DNA from 2 places in the Sphingobium sp. RS1 genome. Region 1 is predicted to be linked to the other one. Evidence: predicted binding sites of a transcription regulator. Region 1 holds the regulator's gene; the other holds the start of a gene.
What was found. The regulator LexA, encoded in region 1, represses DNA repair genes until DNA is damaged. The targets are predictions, from matches to a motif close to GTTCCNCNCTTGTTCT.

Region 1 (8,101 bases):
GCCTTGGCAGCCATGCCGACCTCACCGCCATGGCCGATCATGGCGTGCGCTGCTTCCTGGTCGGCGAAACGCTGATGCGGCAGGCCGATGTGGAGGCCGCCACCCGCAACCTGCTGACCGGGGCATGAGCAGCCTCACCCATCTGGACGAGGATGGCGCGGCACGCATGGTCGATGTCGGGGCGAAGGCAGTGACGGCGCGCGAAGCCGTCGCTTCCGGCCGCATCGACATGAGCGTTGAAGCCGCCAAGGCCATTGCCGATGGGCTGGTCAAGAAGGGTGACGTACTCGCGGTGGCACGGGTCGCGGGCATCATGGCAGCGAAGAAGACCGCCGACATCATCCCGCTCTGCCACCCGATCGCGCTCAGCGCCGTGACGGTCGATTTCGATCTGGATGCAGCCGGCGTTACCGTCACAGCTACTGCCCGCACTGCCGGCCAGACCGGGGTGGAGATGGAGGCGCTGACCGCCGCTTCCGTGGCGTTGCTCACCATTTATGACATGGCCAAGGCGCTGGACAAGGCGATGGTCATCGGCGCCGTCCAGTTGGAAGCCAAGACCGGCGGCAAGTCCGGCGACTGGCGCCGCGTCCCATGAGTTTGCTGCCGGTCGCAGAGGCGCAGGCCCGCCTGTTCGCGCTCGCCGACCGGCTGCCGGTGGAAACCGTGCCCATTGCTAATGCCGTCGGCCGCTGGCTGGCGCAGGATCTGACCGCGCTACGCGACCAGCCCTGGGCGGACCTGTCAGCGATGGACGGCTATGCCGTGCGCGCCACCGAAATGCCCGGTCCCTGGCGGGTCACCGCCGAAAGCGCGGCCGGCACCGGCATTCAGCCACCACTTGCCCCCGGCGAGGCCTGCCGCATCTTCACCGGCGCGCCCCTGCCGCCGGGCGCCGACACTATCCTGATCCAGGAAAATGCAATCCGCGACGGCGATCGGCTGACCGCCAGCGCCGATCCGCTGGCGCCCGGCCGCCATGTCCGCCCGGCCGCGTCAGACTTTGCGAAGGGCGCGATCCTGCTGGAGGCAGGCAGCCGCCTCGGCCCCGCACAAATCGCCCTTGCCGTGCTGGGCGGACATGGCGCCCTGCCGGTAGCCCATCGTCCCCGCATCGTCATACTCTCCACCGGCAATGAACTGGTCGCGCCGGGCGCGCCGACGCCGGCGGGCCTGCTGCCGTCCTCCAACGCGCCGATGCTCGCGGCGCTGCTCGCCGCCGTTCCATGCGATATCATCGACCTCGGCATCGTGCCGGACGATCTTGACGCGATGGTCGCCGCGCTGGAGCGCTGCAAGGATGCCGACATCATCGTCTCGACCGGCGGCGCGTCAGTGGGCGATCATGATCTCGTCCGCCCCGCCTTCATCCAGGCCGGAGGCACACTCGATTTCTGGAAGATCCGGATGCGCCCCGGCAAGCCGTTAATGGCCGGACGGCTGAGCGACAGCCTGTTCCTCGGCCTGCCCGGCAATCCCGTCTCCGCCTTCGTCACCGCGACGCTCTTCCTGCTCCCGCTCGTCCGCCACATCAGCGGCGCGCGCGATCCGCTGCCGCTGACGACCGAGGCGCAGTTGGCCTCAGCCCTGCCGCAAACCGGCGATCGCGACGATTATCTGCGAGCCTGGCGTGCGCCCGACGGCATCGTCTCCGTCACCTCGCAAGACAGCGCCGCCACCGCCGCCATGGCCCGCGCCGACTGCCTGATCCTGCGCCCGGCTGGATCGCCGCCAGCCGATCCGGGGACGCGGGTCACGATCGTGCCGCTCTGACACGCAGGACGCTTGACTAAGCCCGATCTGTTTCCTATGCGTTCCTCATACGTTCCACGGAGGACCGCGATGTTGACGCCCAAGCAGCAGGAATTGCTGAGCTTCATTCAGACCCGACTGGACGAGGGCGGCGTATCGCCTTCGTTCGAGGAAATGAAGGACGCGCTCGACCTGCGCTCCAAATCAGGCATCCATCGCCTTATCAATGCGCTGGAAGAGCGCGGCTTCATCCGCCGCCTGCCCAACCGCGCCCGCGCGCTGGAAGTGCTCAAGCTGCCCGACGCGATGCACCGTGCGCCTACGCCGATCGTTCCGCCCAAGCCCAAGCTGGTGACGTCCGCGCCGATCCTGCCGATCGCGGCCAATGACGTGATCGAAATCCCGATGCACGGCCGGATCGCAGCCGGTGTCCCGATTGAGGCGATGGAAGGGCAGACCATGCTCTCCGTGCCGGCCGCCCTGCTCGGCGCGGGCGACCATTATGCGCTGGAAGTGTCCGGCGATTCGATGATGGAAGCCGGTATCCTCGACGGCGACTTCGCCCTGATCCAGCGCACCGATGTCGCCCGCGAAGGGCAGATCGTCGTCGCCCTGATCGACGAAGCCGAAGCCACGCTCAAATATTTCCGCCGGGAAGGCAGCCGGGTACGGCTGGACCCGGCCAATAGCGCCTATGAGCCGCAAATCTATGACCCCCGGCAGGTCCGCATTCAGGGCAAGCTGGCCGGGCTGCTGCGTCGCTATAATTAAGGCGTCGCCCTTCTCGGCTGCCCCTCTTTTGGCCGGGGCCTTGGGCGACTGATCCAGGGATGGGCATCGCCGGGCCGATGGACGGTGTGAACTTCGCCCCGTTCCAAACCGATCGACAGACCGCCGGTCCGCGCCAGCAACCGGCGGTCGATCTTCATCCAGCGCGGGCGGCACCAGCGTGGCAGGCCGCGATCGCTGACCACGATATCCGCTGTGGCGCAATCCCGGGCAAAATCTTGCCGGCCAATCAACACATCGCTGCGTGTGAACAGCAGTCGCCAGTTGCGTCCTTTGCCGTCTTTTAGCCGGACAGCGCAGAGATCCACGGAACAGCGCGCCGCCGGCAAGTCGGCAATCGCCGCCAGTTCGCCATCATAGCCGGCACTTTCCGACAGCACGTCGCGCACATAATCGCCTGCTCGATCGCGCAATATCGCCATGCCCTTTTCCGTCCGCACCGCCACATGGCGACCGTCTCCAGTCACCAAGATATCCGGTGGCGACGCAGCAAAGGTCACTGCCACAGCCATCAGGACAGCAGGCAGGCCTAGCCAGCGCCAGCGCGTTCGCCACAGCAGGCTCCAGAGCAGGCCGATCATCGCGATACCGAACAGGCCCGCCCCCATGGTCGGCGCCAGCAGACTGGCCATCGGGCTGGCCGACACGCCATGAGCCAGCAACAGCAGCAGGTTCAGCGCCTGCTCGGTCAGCCACCAGGCCGGCGCACCCAGCCCGGCCACATCCAGCAGCAGCGCCAGCGCCTCCAGCGGCATGACGACAAAGGTGGTGAGCGGAATGGCGATCAGATTGGCGAAGGCGCCCAGCAGGCCGGCCTTGTGGAAATGGAACAGCGCGATCGGCATCAGGGTCAATTCGACAGCGATGCCCGTCGCCAGCATCACCGCCAGATTTCGGGCCAGCTTACGCGCCCACGTTTCGTCCCGTGCGGCGGCAAAAGCCCGAAAGCGCGGATGCTCCGCCAGTGCCACCAATGCTGTCACCGCCGCGAAGCTCATCTGGAAACTCGGCCCCGTCAGCGCCTCCGGCCATAGCAGCAGCACGATCAGCGCGCCTGTCGCCACCAGCCGCAGCGTCACTGCGTCCCGCCCCATCGCCAGTCCGCCCAGCACCAGCAGTGCCGCGACGCAGGACCGCACCGTCGGCACCTCCGCTCCGGTCAGCAAGGTATAGCCGATCCCGGCCAGCGCCCCGCCCGCCGCCGCGATCAGCATCAGCGGCCAGCCCAGCGCCGCCCGCTGACTTAGGGCCATGATCCGCATCATCAGGAAGATGACGGCGCCGATCAGCGCCGTCACATGCAGCCCGCTGATCGACAACAGATGCGCCAGACCACTGCGCCGCATCGCCTCTGCATCGGCTTCGGGAATGGCGCCCTGATCTCCGGTAGCGAGCGCTGCTGCTATTCCTTCCGCAGGGCCATCGACCTGCTGCAATATATGGCCGAACAATCTTGTCCTCAACGGCGGGCCGTTTGTCGACGGTTCCAGCGCCTCGACCGGTTTCAGCGCCTTGCCGGTAGCCCCTATTCCCTGGAAATAGGCGCGCGCGGCAAAATCATAGCCCCCCGGCACGCTCGGCGGCGCAGGCGGCATGAGTCGCACCCGAAAGCGTAGCCGCGCGCCTTCTCCCAACCCAGCCGGCACATCCACATCGGCAATATTGACCCGCACCACAGCTGGCAGATCCGGCGCATCGACCGGACGCAGCATGACCCGTACCATCGCCTGCGCCGGCACCGGTCGCACCGCCGTCACGTCGGCCGTCATCTGCACGAAGCGCGCCCGCGCCAGCGGCGGCTGCCCCAGCAATACTGCCTTGCCCCACACCAGCAGGCACCCCATGCAAGCCAATATTGCGCCCGCGACAAGCATTCTTCGCAATCGCCCGCCGTCCGGGAGCAACACCCCGATGCAAGACAGCGCCAGCGCCACGCAACAAAAGGCCAGCCAGGCCATTGCATGCGGCAACAGGAACCATGCAGCAATGCCCGCGCCCAGCCCGATCGGCGCCCACAGGCCGATCTGTTCACGCTCGCATTCCAGCCAGCTTTCAATCGCTTCCAGCCCACTTCGAAACAGCGCCGCCAGCCTCCCACCAAGGGAGGTTTGTCGTGGCTCAAAAGCCGTGCTAGGGGGCGGCGCATCCATGGGTCAGCAAGGCGAATGTCAAAGAATATGACGGCAAGTGCAACGGGAATGAACAAGCCGGTGGTGACCCGTTTCGCCCCGTCCCCAACGGGGTTCCTCCACATTGGCGGCGCCCGCACCGCATTGTTCAACTGGCTGTTCGCACGCCACCATGGCGGCAAGTTCCTGCTCCGGGTCGAGGACACCGATCGCGCCCGCTCCACCGAGGAAGCCGTGGCCGCGATTTTCGACGGTCTGGAATGGCTGGGCCTGGGCGGCGACGAGCCGGCCGTGTTCCAGTTCGAACGCACCCCGCGCCATGCCGAAGTCGCCAACCAGTTGCTCGAAGCCGGTCATGCCTATCGCTGCTATGCCACGCCGGAAGAACTGGCGGAACTGCGCGAACAGCAGCGCGCCGCCAAGCAGCCGATGCGCTATGACGGCCGCTGGCGCGATCGCGCGCCGGAAGACGCGCCCGAAGGCGCGCCCTTCGTCATCCGCATCAAGGCACCCCGCGACGGCGAAACCGTGATCGAGGATGCCGTGCAGGGCCGCGTGGTCGTGCAGAATGCGGAACTGGACGACATGATCCTGCTCCGTTCGGACGGCACACCCACATATATGCTGGCCGTCGTGGTCGACGATCATGATATGGGCGTGACCCATGTCATTCGTGGCGACGATCACCTCAACAACGCCTTCCGTCAGCTCAGCATCATCAAGGCGATGAACTGGGAAGAGCCGGTCTACGCCCATATCCCGCTGATCCACGGTTCGGATGGCGCGAAACTGTCCAAGCGCCATGGCGCGTTGGGCGTTGATGCCTATCGCGACGAGATGGGGATGCTGCCCGAGGCTGTGCTCAACTATCTGCTGCGCCTCGGCTGGGGTCATGGCGACGAGGAAATCATCGCGATCGACCGGGCGATCGAACTGTTCGACATCATAGGCGTCGGCCGCTCGCCCTCGCGCTTCGACATCAAGAAGCTGGAAAATCTGAACGGCCATTATATCCGCGAAGCCGACGATGCGCGGCTGGCGACTTTGGTTGCGCCGCGGGTCGAACAGCGCCTTGAAATCGCTATATCGGATACCAATCTGAAGCTTCTGACCGAGGCGATGGCATCGCTGAAGCCCCGGGCAAAGAACCTTAATGAAATTGCGGAGGGAGCAGAATTTCTGTTCAAAAGTTGCCCGCTCGATTTTGACGAGAAGGCCACTGCTCTGCTAGACGACTCCGCGCGCGCGCTGCTCAACAAGACAGCCGACGCTCTCCAGCCCGTCCAGTCCTGGACGGTTGAAGCGATCGAAGACGTGATACGCCGCGTGGCAGAGGATGCCGGCCTGGGACTGGGCAAGGTGGCGCAACCGCTTCGTGCGGCGCTCACCGGTCGCACGACCTCGCCGGGCATTTTTGATGTCCTCTTCCTTCTGGGGAAAGAGGAGAGCTTGGAACGACTGGCCGCCGCAGGGCACGCAACGGCCGGTTGATGACGTACAAGGAGAAAAACATGTCGGATAACACAGCCAATTTGACCGTTGGGGGAGACAGCAAGGACTATGCCATCATGGATGGTACCGTTGGTCCGCAGGTCATCGACGTTCGCAAGCTCTACGCCAATACCGGCATGTTCACCTATGATCCGGGCTTCACCTCCACCGCCAGCTGTGAATCAGGCCTGACGTATATCGACGGTGATGCCGGCGTCCTCCTCCACCGCGGTTATCCGATCGGCCAGCTGGCCGAAGAATCCAGCTTCATGGAAGTCTGCTACCTGCTGCTGAACGGCGAACTGCCGTCGAAGAAGGAACTGGCGGACTTTACCAACACCATCACGCGTCACACCATGGTGCATGAGCAGCTGACCGCCTTCTTCCGCGGTTTCCGCCGCGATGCGCACCCGATGGCCATCATGGTCGGCGTGGTCGGCGCCCTGTCGGCCTTCTATCACGACTCGACCGACATCAACGATCCGGAACAGCGCCGCATTGCCAGCCATCGCCTGATCGCCAAGATGCCGACGATCGCCGCCATGGCTTACAAGTACAGCGTCGGCCAGCCCTTCGTCTATCCGCGCAACGACCTGTCCTACACCGCCAACTTCCTGCGCATGACATTCTCGGTCCCGGCGGAAGACTATATTCCCGACCCGGTGGTCGTGGATGCAATGGACAAGATCTTCATCCTCCATGCCGACCATGAGCAGAACGCATCGACCTCGACCGTGCGTCTCGCCGGTTCGTCGGGCGCCAATCCGTTCGCCTGCATCGCGGCCGGCATTGCCTGCCTTTGGGGTCCGGCGCATGGCGGCGCGAACGAAGCCGCGCTGAACATGCTGCGCGAAATCGGCACCGTCGACCGCATCCCGGAATATATCGCCCGCGCCAAGAACAAGGACGATCCGTTCCGCCTGATGGGCTTTGGCCACCGCGTGTACAAGAATTACGATCCGCGCGCGACCGTGATGCAGAAGACGGCGAAGGACGTGTTGGAGAAGCTGGGCGTCAACGATCCGATCTTCGACGTTGCGAAGGAACTGGAGCAGATCGCGCTCAACGATCCCTATTTCGTCGAAAAGAAGCTCTACCCCAATGTCGACTTCTATTCGGGCGTGATTCTGTCGGCCATCGGCTTCCCGACCGAAATGTTCACCGTGCTCTTCGCCCTCGCCCGCACCGTCGGCTGGGTGGCACAGTGGAACGAAATGATTTCGGACCCAGCACAGAAGATCGGCCGTCCGCGTCAGCTCTACACCGGCCCGACCGAGCGCGACTACGTGCCGGTGGACAAGCGCTAAGAGCGCCAAATCATCCCAATCAAAAGAAAACGGCGCCCAGATCGGGCGCCGTTTTCTTTTCTACAGGGTCAGGATGTTCAGTTGCCATCTGGCAGCGAGAGGATGAAGCGCGCGCCTTCGCCCGGCGCGCCACCAATGCAAATGTCGCCCTTCATCGCGCGCGCAAGCCGACGCGAGATATAAAGGCCAAGGCCGCTGCCGCTCGCATCGTCCCGGCCCAGTCGTTCGAATTTCTCGAAGATGCGCTCCCGGTCGGCGGGCGCAACGCCCGGCCCCTGGTCGATCACCGCGATGCGCGCCTGACCGCCTTCCCATTCGGTCGCGACGCGCACCTCGGTGCCTTCGGGTGAATAGCGAACGGCGTTGCCGATCAAATTGACCAATATCTGCAGGATACGGCGAAATTCACCGATCGCCGGCAAGGTTGCATCCGGGGTCGGGGCAATGATCGTGATATGTCGGTCGAGCGCCTTGACCGCCAGCAGGCCGGCCGCACGACGGCCCAGATCGGCCAGGTCCACATCTTCGGCGATGACGCTGAAATCCGCCCGGTCGATCGCCTGCAAATCGGCGAGGTCGTCGACCAATGCCATCAGATGCCGGCCTGCCGCCGCTATATCATTGGCATAGCCG
Region 2 (7,273 bases), 1.6 Mb from region 1:
GGTGATCGACTTCGATGTCGATGAAAGCCAGTTTCATGCCGCCGGTGCGGTGCATGGCACCGTCTATTTCAAGATGCTGGACGATGCGGCTTTCTATGCCGCCAACAGCCTGGTCAGCGACCGCTTCCTGCTGACCACTGCCTTCAATCTGCTCTTCACCCGGCCGATCGGCCCCGGCCGCATCCGCGCGGAAGGCCGCTGGATCAGCGGCAAGCGCCGCGTCTATGTCGCCGAAGCGAGCCTGATCGACGCGGATGGCGAGGAGGTCGGGCGCGGCACCGGCACGTTCATGCGCTCGCAATTCCCCCTCTCCTCGCTGTCTGGCTATGGGCCGGGCGATGGCCGCTGACGCGCGGCTCACCAGCGCGATGCTGGTGGGGGCGCTCCGGCGGCGGGTGGGGGCTGCCGGCGGCTTCGCCACCATTTTGCGCAAGGGCGATGAGATCAGCGGCGTGATTTTGGTTCAGATACTTGAAAAGGGACAGTTTTCTGCCCTTTTTGAGCGCGTGTCGAACTTTGATGGCGGTCATGCGTTATTGCGCTGTGGTCCTTCCCCTGATGACGGAGCGGAGGCACTGGACGCCTATCTGGCGCGACGGCAGAGGTCGGACCCCGACCTGTGGGTCGTTGAACTCGACGTCCCGGAAGCGGAACGGTTTGCCGTGGAAACACTCTGCTGATCGTTGACACATCGTCATGGTTTCGGCACAGGCCCCCAACGCCAACGCGCAGGTTGCCGAATTCGCCCAACGGGGGGCGGGGCCGGTAAACACGCAGACGGGGGGCGGCCGAACGTCAGAGAATATGAGTTAAAACGACGTTTCCGGCCAAGAACCGCATGATTTTGAGCCGTAATGAGTTTTCGTCTGAAAGCTGCCCTGGTCGCAGCCTTTGCCCTGTCCGCCGCCGCTGCGGTCACGGCCTCCGACATGTCGATCGCCAGCGAATCGATGGCTTCGGTTACTTCTCTTCCGCAGGCTTTCCCTGCCACAGCTTCGACCGGCACCCAGTCTGCCGTCGTTTTTTCCGCGCCGCACGAAGTTGCGCAGTCGCTGGATTCGGCCAAGAAGGCCAACGCATTTTCCACTGATACCGACGCGCAGGCCACCAGCCTCGCTGCTCTGGTCGACGCCCAAGGCGAGCCGGAGGAGCTGGAAGGCGACATGAAGTGCCTCGCGGGTGCAGTCTATTTCGAATCCAAGGGCGAAAGCCTGGAAGGCCAGCTGGCCGTCGCGCGGGTCATCATCAACCGCGCCAAGTCCGGCCGTTTCGCCAGCAGCCTGTGCGGCGTCGTCTACCAGCCGAGCCAGTTCAGCTTCGTGCGTGGCGGCGGCATGCCACCGGTGCGCACCGAAAGCCGCAGCTGGCGCGAGGCCGTCGCCATCGCCCAGATCGCGGCGAACGACAGCTGGGACAGCCGCGCGGAAGGCGCGCTCTTCTTCCACGCCCGCCGCGTTTCGCCGGGCTGGGGCAAGGCGAAGCTGGCGTCGATCGACAATCATATCTTCTATCGTTGAGAGGATCGGCGCGGATAACGCGCCTGTTCGCGCTGGCGAAACTTTCAGGCCGGTTCGGTTTTTCCGAATCGGCCTTTTCATTTGTTCCTGTCTTGTTCTAAGATGCGGCCATGAGTAGCGCCCCGATCGACGCCTGTTCCCCTTTGACCGACGGCACTGCGCTGGCGGTGGCGCGCGGGACGCTGCGGCTCTTCTTCCGCCATGACATGAGCGGGATATTGGAAGTGCCGCTGCCCAACGGGCGCCGGGCCGACATCATGGCGATCGACGGGGCCGGTCGGCTGACCATCGTGGAGATCAAGTGCAGCAAGGCCGATCTGCTGGGCGACATGAAGTGGCCCGACTATTTCGACTATTGCGACCGCTATTATTGGGCAGTGCCGGCCGGGTTCGACCTGACCCTGTTCGACAGCGAGGCGCTGTGGCCGATGCGGACCGGGCTGATCGTCGCCGACCAATATGATGCCGAACTGGTGCGCCCTGCCCCGGTCGAGCCGCTGGCGGCCGCGCGGCGCAAGGCGGAGACGCTGCGCTTCGCCCGGCGCGCCGCACGGCGGTTGACGGCATTGAGCGACCCGGACCATGCTGCGGAGATCGGCTGGTAAGGGCCAGCCATCCACTGCGACAGGGAGCGAGATGCGGTCCCATCTGGAATTTCGATCCGGGGCTTTATGCGATCCGCCCGGCACAGCGTTGCGCGGCGAATTGCTGGCGCGGCAACTGGTGATCGGGCTGCCAGCGCACGGCTATCGCATCCGCAAGGCGGTGGCCGAGGATTGGGGATGGTGCGTGGCGCTGGACAATCCGGGCTTTGCGCTCTGGATCGGCTGTGGCGCGCTGGCCGCCTATGACGACGGGCATCTCTGTTTCATCCAGCCGTCCAAGCCGCGCATATGGACCTGGCTGGGCCGGGTCGATGCGAGCGAGACGGTGGATCGGCTGGCGAGCGCGCTGGAAAGCTGCATTCTGCGCAGTGGGGTCGCCCATCATCTGCGCTGGTGGAGCGAGGATGAAGTGCGGGCCGAGCAAGGCTGAGGCTTCGCCCGGCCCGGCCGAATTGCAATCAGAAGACCGGACCCTGGACCGGGCCCTTGGGCGCGGCGGTCGTCTTGGCGGCGTCCAGCGCTTCGACCAGGCCGGGGGTGCGGCCGTCGCGCTCGGCATAGTCGCGGGCGGACATGCCGGCGATGGTATCGCGCTTGTCGGGATTGGCGCCCTGCGCCACCAGCAGGCGGACGAGGCCGATGTCGCGCAACTGCACCGCCCGGATCAACGGGGTTTCGCCGCTGCCATTCACCTTGTCGACCTGCGCCTTGTAGCTGAGCAGCGCGCGCACGCCTTCCTCGAACCGGCCCTGCACCGCGTCCATCAGCGGGGTATTGCCGTCATTGTCGGTCAGGTTGGGGTTGGCGCCCTTCGACAACAGGAAGGTCAGCCAGGTGGCGTCGCGCCGGGCGACGATGAAATGCAGCGCATTTTCGCCGGTGGACACATCACGGCTGTTGATGACGGTGGAGCCGGGCTTCTGGATGAGGTCGGTGACCTTTTGTCCGTCCTTGTCCTTCACCGCCTTCAGGAAATTATAATTGTCCGAAAACTGCGCCTGCGCCGGGGCGGGCGTCAGCAGCGCCATGGAGATCAACCCCAGGAAAGCGGAAAGGAACTTGCTCTTCATCATACGCCCCGTTGCATTGCAAATCACGTCCTAGCAGGGCATGGCTGGCCATGCCATGAACAAAGACGCCGCCATCGCCGCCCTGCCTTATGTGGCTCTGCCCTTTCTTGCCCTGCTGGCTGCCTGCAATATGGGGGCTGGCGGGAACGCATCAAGCGGGGAGAGCGAACAGGGCGAATTGATCGGCGCGCGCATCGGGGCGCCCTTTACGCTCACCAACCAGGACGGCAAGCCGACGCGCTGGGACCAGTATAAGGGCCAGTATCGGCTGGTCTATTTCGGCTATACCTATTGCCCGGACGTCTGCCCGGTCGACCTGCAACGGATCATGCAGGCTTTCGCCAAGTTCGAGAAGGCGAAGCCGGCGCTGGCCGCCAAGGTGCAGCCGATGTTCATCAGCGTCGATCCCGAGCGGGATAGGCCGGCGGTGCTCAAAAATTATGTCGCGGCCTTCCACCCGCGCCTGATCGGCCTGACCGGCACGAAAGACCAGATCGCGAAGGTAGCGAAGGATTTCGTGGTCATATATAATCCGGAGAAAGCCGGCGGCGCCACGACCGACTATCTGGTCAGCCACAGCCGCACGCCCTATCTGTTCGATGGCGACGGCAAGCCGGTGGCGCTGGTGCCGGTGGATGATCCCGCGACGGCAGATGTGGACGAAGGCGCACCCGACAAGGTGCTCGCCTTTCTTGAAAAATGGGTCAAGTGACGCACTTCTGGGAAAAGCCCCTCGACACACTCGACAAGGCCGAGTGGGAAGCCTTGTGCGACGGTTGCGGCAAATGCTGCCTGCACAAGGCGCAGGATGAGGATACGGGGCGTATCTATCCGACCAATATCGCGTGTCGCCTGCTCGACCGGCACAGCGGGCAATGCAGCAATTACAAGGACCGGCGCAAGTTCGTGCCCGATTGCGTGCGGCTGACCCCGGCCAAGGTGCGCCAGATAGCCTGGCTGCCGCGCACCTGCGCCTATCGGCTGCGCGGCGAAGGGCTGCCCCTGCCCGACTGGCATTATCTGGTCTGCGGCGATCGGGAGGCGGTGCATCGCGCCGGCCAGTCGGTACGCGGCTGGACAGTGGGTGAGGCCGACGCCGGCGACTGGGAAAATCATCTTGTCGACCGCGAAGTCTGAGGGTGGGAAGTCTGAAGCCGACGCCGCGATCCTGATCGACGGCGTGGCCATGCCGGTGCTGGTGCGCCGGTCTGCGCGGGCGCGGGCCTATCGGTTGACGATCGACAGTGCGCGCGGGGCGCTGCGCCTGTCGCTGCCGGCACGGGCAAATCTGAACAAGGCGCTGGGCTGGGCGCAGGATCATGAAGGCTGGGTGCGGGCGCAGATGGCCAAGCAGCCGGCGATCACCCTGCTGGGGCATGGTGCGACCTTCCCATTGGAGGGGCGCGACGTCCTGATCCACTGGGTCGAAGGGGCGACGCGGACGATAAGGCTGGAGGGCGACCGGTTGCTGCTGGGCGGCGCGGCGGAATCAGTCGGCGCGCGGGTGCAGCGCTGGCTGGTGGCGCGGGCGAAGGCGGTGCTGGAGACGGAGAGTCACGCACTGGCGCGAGAACATGGGCTGATCGTGGCGTCGGTCGGCGTGGGCGATACGCGCAGCCGCTGGGGCAGTTGCGCCTCATCCGGGGCGATCCGCTATAGCTGGCGGCTGATCCTGGCCCCGCCGGCGGTGCGCCGGGCGACCGTGGCGCATGAACTGGCCCATCTGCTGCACATGGACCACAGCCCGGCCTTCCACGCGGCGCACAGGCGCATCTATGGCGCTGATCCCCGGCCGGCGCGTGAATGGCTGCGCGCGCATGGTGCCGGGCTGCACCGCTATCAGGCCTGATCCTATGGCACGGCAGAAGAAACGCTATCTGACCGCGACCATGCCGGACGGCTATGTTAAGCGGATCGGGCCGACTGCGGACCCCCTCACCCATTATTGGCGGATCGTCGCCATGCTCGAAAATGGCAAGACCGAGGTATTCTGGGGCCATACGCGCTCGCTGGCGGAAGCGAAGAAGCTGAAAGGCCCGGCAGCGGACGGCGCGAAGATGCGCGGCTGGAAAAGCTATGCGTTCGAGATTGCGGAACTGGTGGAGGAGCCGGTTTGAGATAGGCGAAACGGCTTTGAAATTGCTCATTTGCAGACTTTAATGCGATTCGACAGAAAGGCGTGATGGATATGACGTCAGCCCAGATTGAAGAACCGCCTAGCGCTTACAAGGTTGATCTTATTCGACGCTTCTTGGTCGCATCAGGCATTCAGCATCAGATCGATACAGGGAAGTTCGTAACGCGATTTGGCATTCCTGATGGTCATGTTTTTACATATGCGGTTGAGCGCGGTGCGACATTCGGCGAAGCTGTCGATGCAAGTTTTGCAGTGCTTACATCAGCCTATGAAAAGCATCGTCATATCTGGCAGGAGGAATATGAAAGCCATATCAACTGGGAGTTCACTGAAAGCGAACTGGCGCAGATTGTAGCTTTCATCGAAGCACCAGTCGGTCAGCACTTTCTCGATGGGCGCTGGCGCATGGACGCATATATCGGCACAAATACCGAAGATCTGGTCGAGCAGATCGTTGATGAAGCCGAGAAAGCAATAGATCAGGTTAGCTTCAGCATGAATGGCAGGTAATCGCCCATTCGATCATCTCTCTACCCCCGATGCGGCCAGGCACCGAACTCGTCGCCGGGGCAGTCATGGTCTGCATCGCGCCGATAAGGCAGACCGCAGTCCTTGCAGGTGGCATAGTCGCCGACCTTGAGGCCATGGCCCACCGCCACCCGCTCGTCGAAGACATAGCAGTCGCCCTGCCAGCGGCTGTCGGCTTCCGGCATTTCCTCCAGATAGCGCAGGATTCCGCCCTTGAGATGGTAGACATCGTCGAAGCCGCGCGCCTTCACCAGCGCGGTGGATTTTTCGCAGCGGATGCCGCCGGTGCAGAACATGGCGATCTTGGGTGTCCGGCCCTGCGCCTTCAGGTCGGCGGCGAAGGCGTCGAACCAGTCGGGAAATTCGCGGAAGGAACGGGTTTCCGGGTCGATCGCGCGCTCGAACGTGCCGACCGCCACCTCATAGGCGTTGCGCGTGTCGATGACGACCGTGTCGGGATCGGCGATCAGTTCGTTCCACTCGGCCGGGTCGAGATGAGTGCCGGCCTGGTTGGCGGGGTCGAGATCGCCCACGCCCAGCGTCACGATTTCCGCCTTCACCTTCACCTTCATCCGGGCGAAGGGCGCGCCGTGCGCATGGGAATATTTGACGTCCATGGCGGCGCAGCCCGGCAAAGTGCGTAAGTGGGCGATCAGCGCGGCGATGGCATCGGCGCTGCCGGCCACCGTGCCGTTGATCCCCTCCCCCGCCAATATCAGCGTGCCGCAGGTTTCCAGATCCGCACACAGGGCGCGCAGGTCGGCCGCGATCGCCGCGGGATCGGCGAAGCGGGTGAAGCAATAGAGGGCGGCGACGGTGTAGCTGGGCGGTTCAACGGACATGGCGCGCCTATAGGGCTTTGCGCTGCCTCTTGAAAGCCGGGGCGGACAGGCGCATAGGCGGGGCATGGTTCCCCTTTCGTTCGCAGGTCAGGCCTTCATGGCGCTGCCCGAGGCTGCGCTTTACTGGCCGGCGCAGCGGGCGCTGCTGGTCGCGGACCTGCATTTCGAGAAGGCGAGCTGGTATGCGCGGTTCGGCCAGTTCCTCCCCCCATGACAGCCAGGCGACGCTGGACGTGATCGAGGCGCTGGTGGAGCGGACCGGCGCGCAGGCGGTCTGGTCGCTGGGGGACAGTTTTCATGATGCCGATGGCGCCGCCCGGCTGGACCCGTTGGCGCGCGAAAGATTATTTTCCCTTACGGAAAGGCTGGACTGGACCTGGATTACCGGCAATCATGACGCAGCTGTCGTGCATATGCCGGGGGGACGCCGGGTGGCAGAGGCGCAGGTCGAGGGGATATGGTTGCGGCATGAGGCGGAGGCGGATGATCCGCACCCCGAAATTTCCGGCCATTTCCATCCCAAGCTGCGCCTGTCACTCCGGGGCCGGCATGTGTCGCGACGCTGTTTCGTGGG

Region 2: the regulator LexA is predicted to act here: its motif matches at 1,601-1,616, upstream of ACNHGR_RS13975 (MmcB family DNA repair protein).

Annotation. Positions count from the first base shown of each region.
Region 1 is NZ_JBLZXE010000002.1:935,203-943,303, forward strand. It holds gene trpC (indole-3-glycerol phosphate synthase TrpC) at 1-128, shown strand, start outside; gene moaC (cyclic pyranopterin monophosphate synthase MoaC) at 125-598, shown strand; gene ACNHGR_RS06145 (molybdopterin molybdotransferase MoeA) at 595-1,773, shown strand; gene lexA (transcriptional repressor LexA) at 1,843-2,523, shown strand; gene ACNHGR_RS06155 (ComEC/Rec2 family competence protein) at 2,520-4,691, opposite strand; gene gltX (glutamate--tRNA ligase) at 4,740-6,161, shown strand; gene gltA (citrate synthase) at 6,182-7,468, shown strand; gene ACNHGR_RS06170 (sensor histidine kinase) at 7,546-8,101, opposite strand, start outside.
Region 2 is NZ_JBLZXE010000002.1:2,512,761-2,520,033, reverse strand. It holds gene ACNHGR_RS13990 (PaaI family thioesterase) at 1-349, shown strand, start outside; gene ACNHGR_RS13985 (DUF1491 family protein) at 339-680, shown strand; gene ACNHGR_RS13980 (cell wall hydrolase) at 855-1,517, shown strand; gene ACNHGR_RS13975 (MmcB family DNA repair protein) at 1,628-2,122, shown strand; gene ACNHGR_RS13970 (hypothetical protein) at 2,154-2,552, shown strand; gene ACNHGR_RS13965 (ankyrin repeat domain-containing protein) at 2,581-3,192, opposite strand; gene ACNHGR_RS13960 (SCO family protein) at 3,233-3,904, shown strand; gene ACNHGR_RS13955 (YcgN family cysteine cluster protein) at 3,892-4,329, shown strand; gene ACNHGR_RS13950 (M48 family metallopeptidase) at 4,379-5,041, shown strand; gene ACNHGR_RS13945 (hypothetical protein) at 5,046-5,309, shown strand; gene ACNHGR_RS13940 (DUF2059 domain-containing protein) at 5,381-5,839, shown strand; gene trhO (oxygen-dependent tRNA uridine(34) hydroxylase TrhO) at 5,860-6,699, opposite strand; partial or broken gene pdeM (ligase-associated DNA damage response endonuclease PdeM) at 6,764-7,273, shown strand, end outside.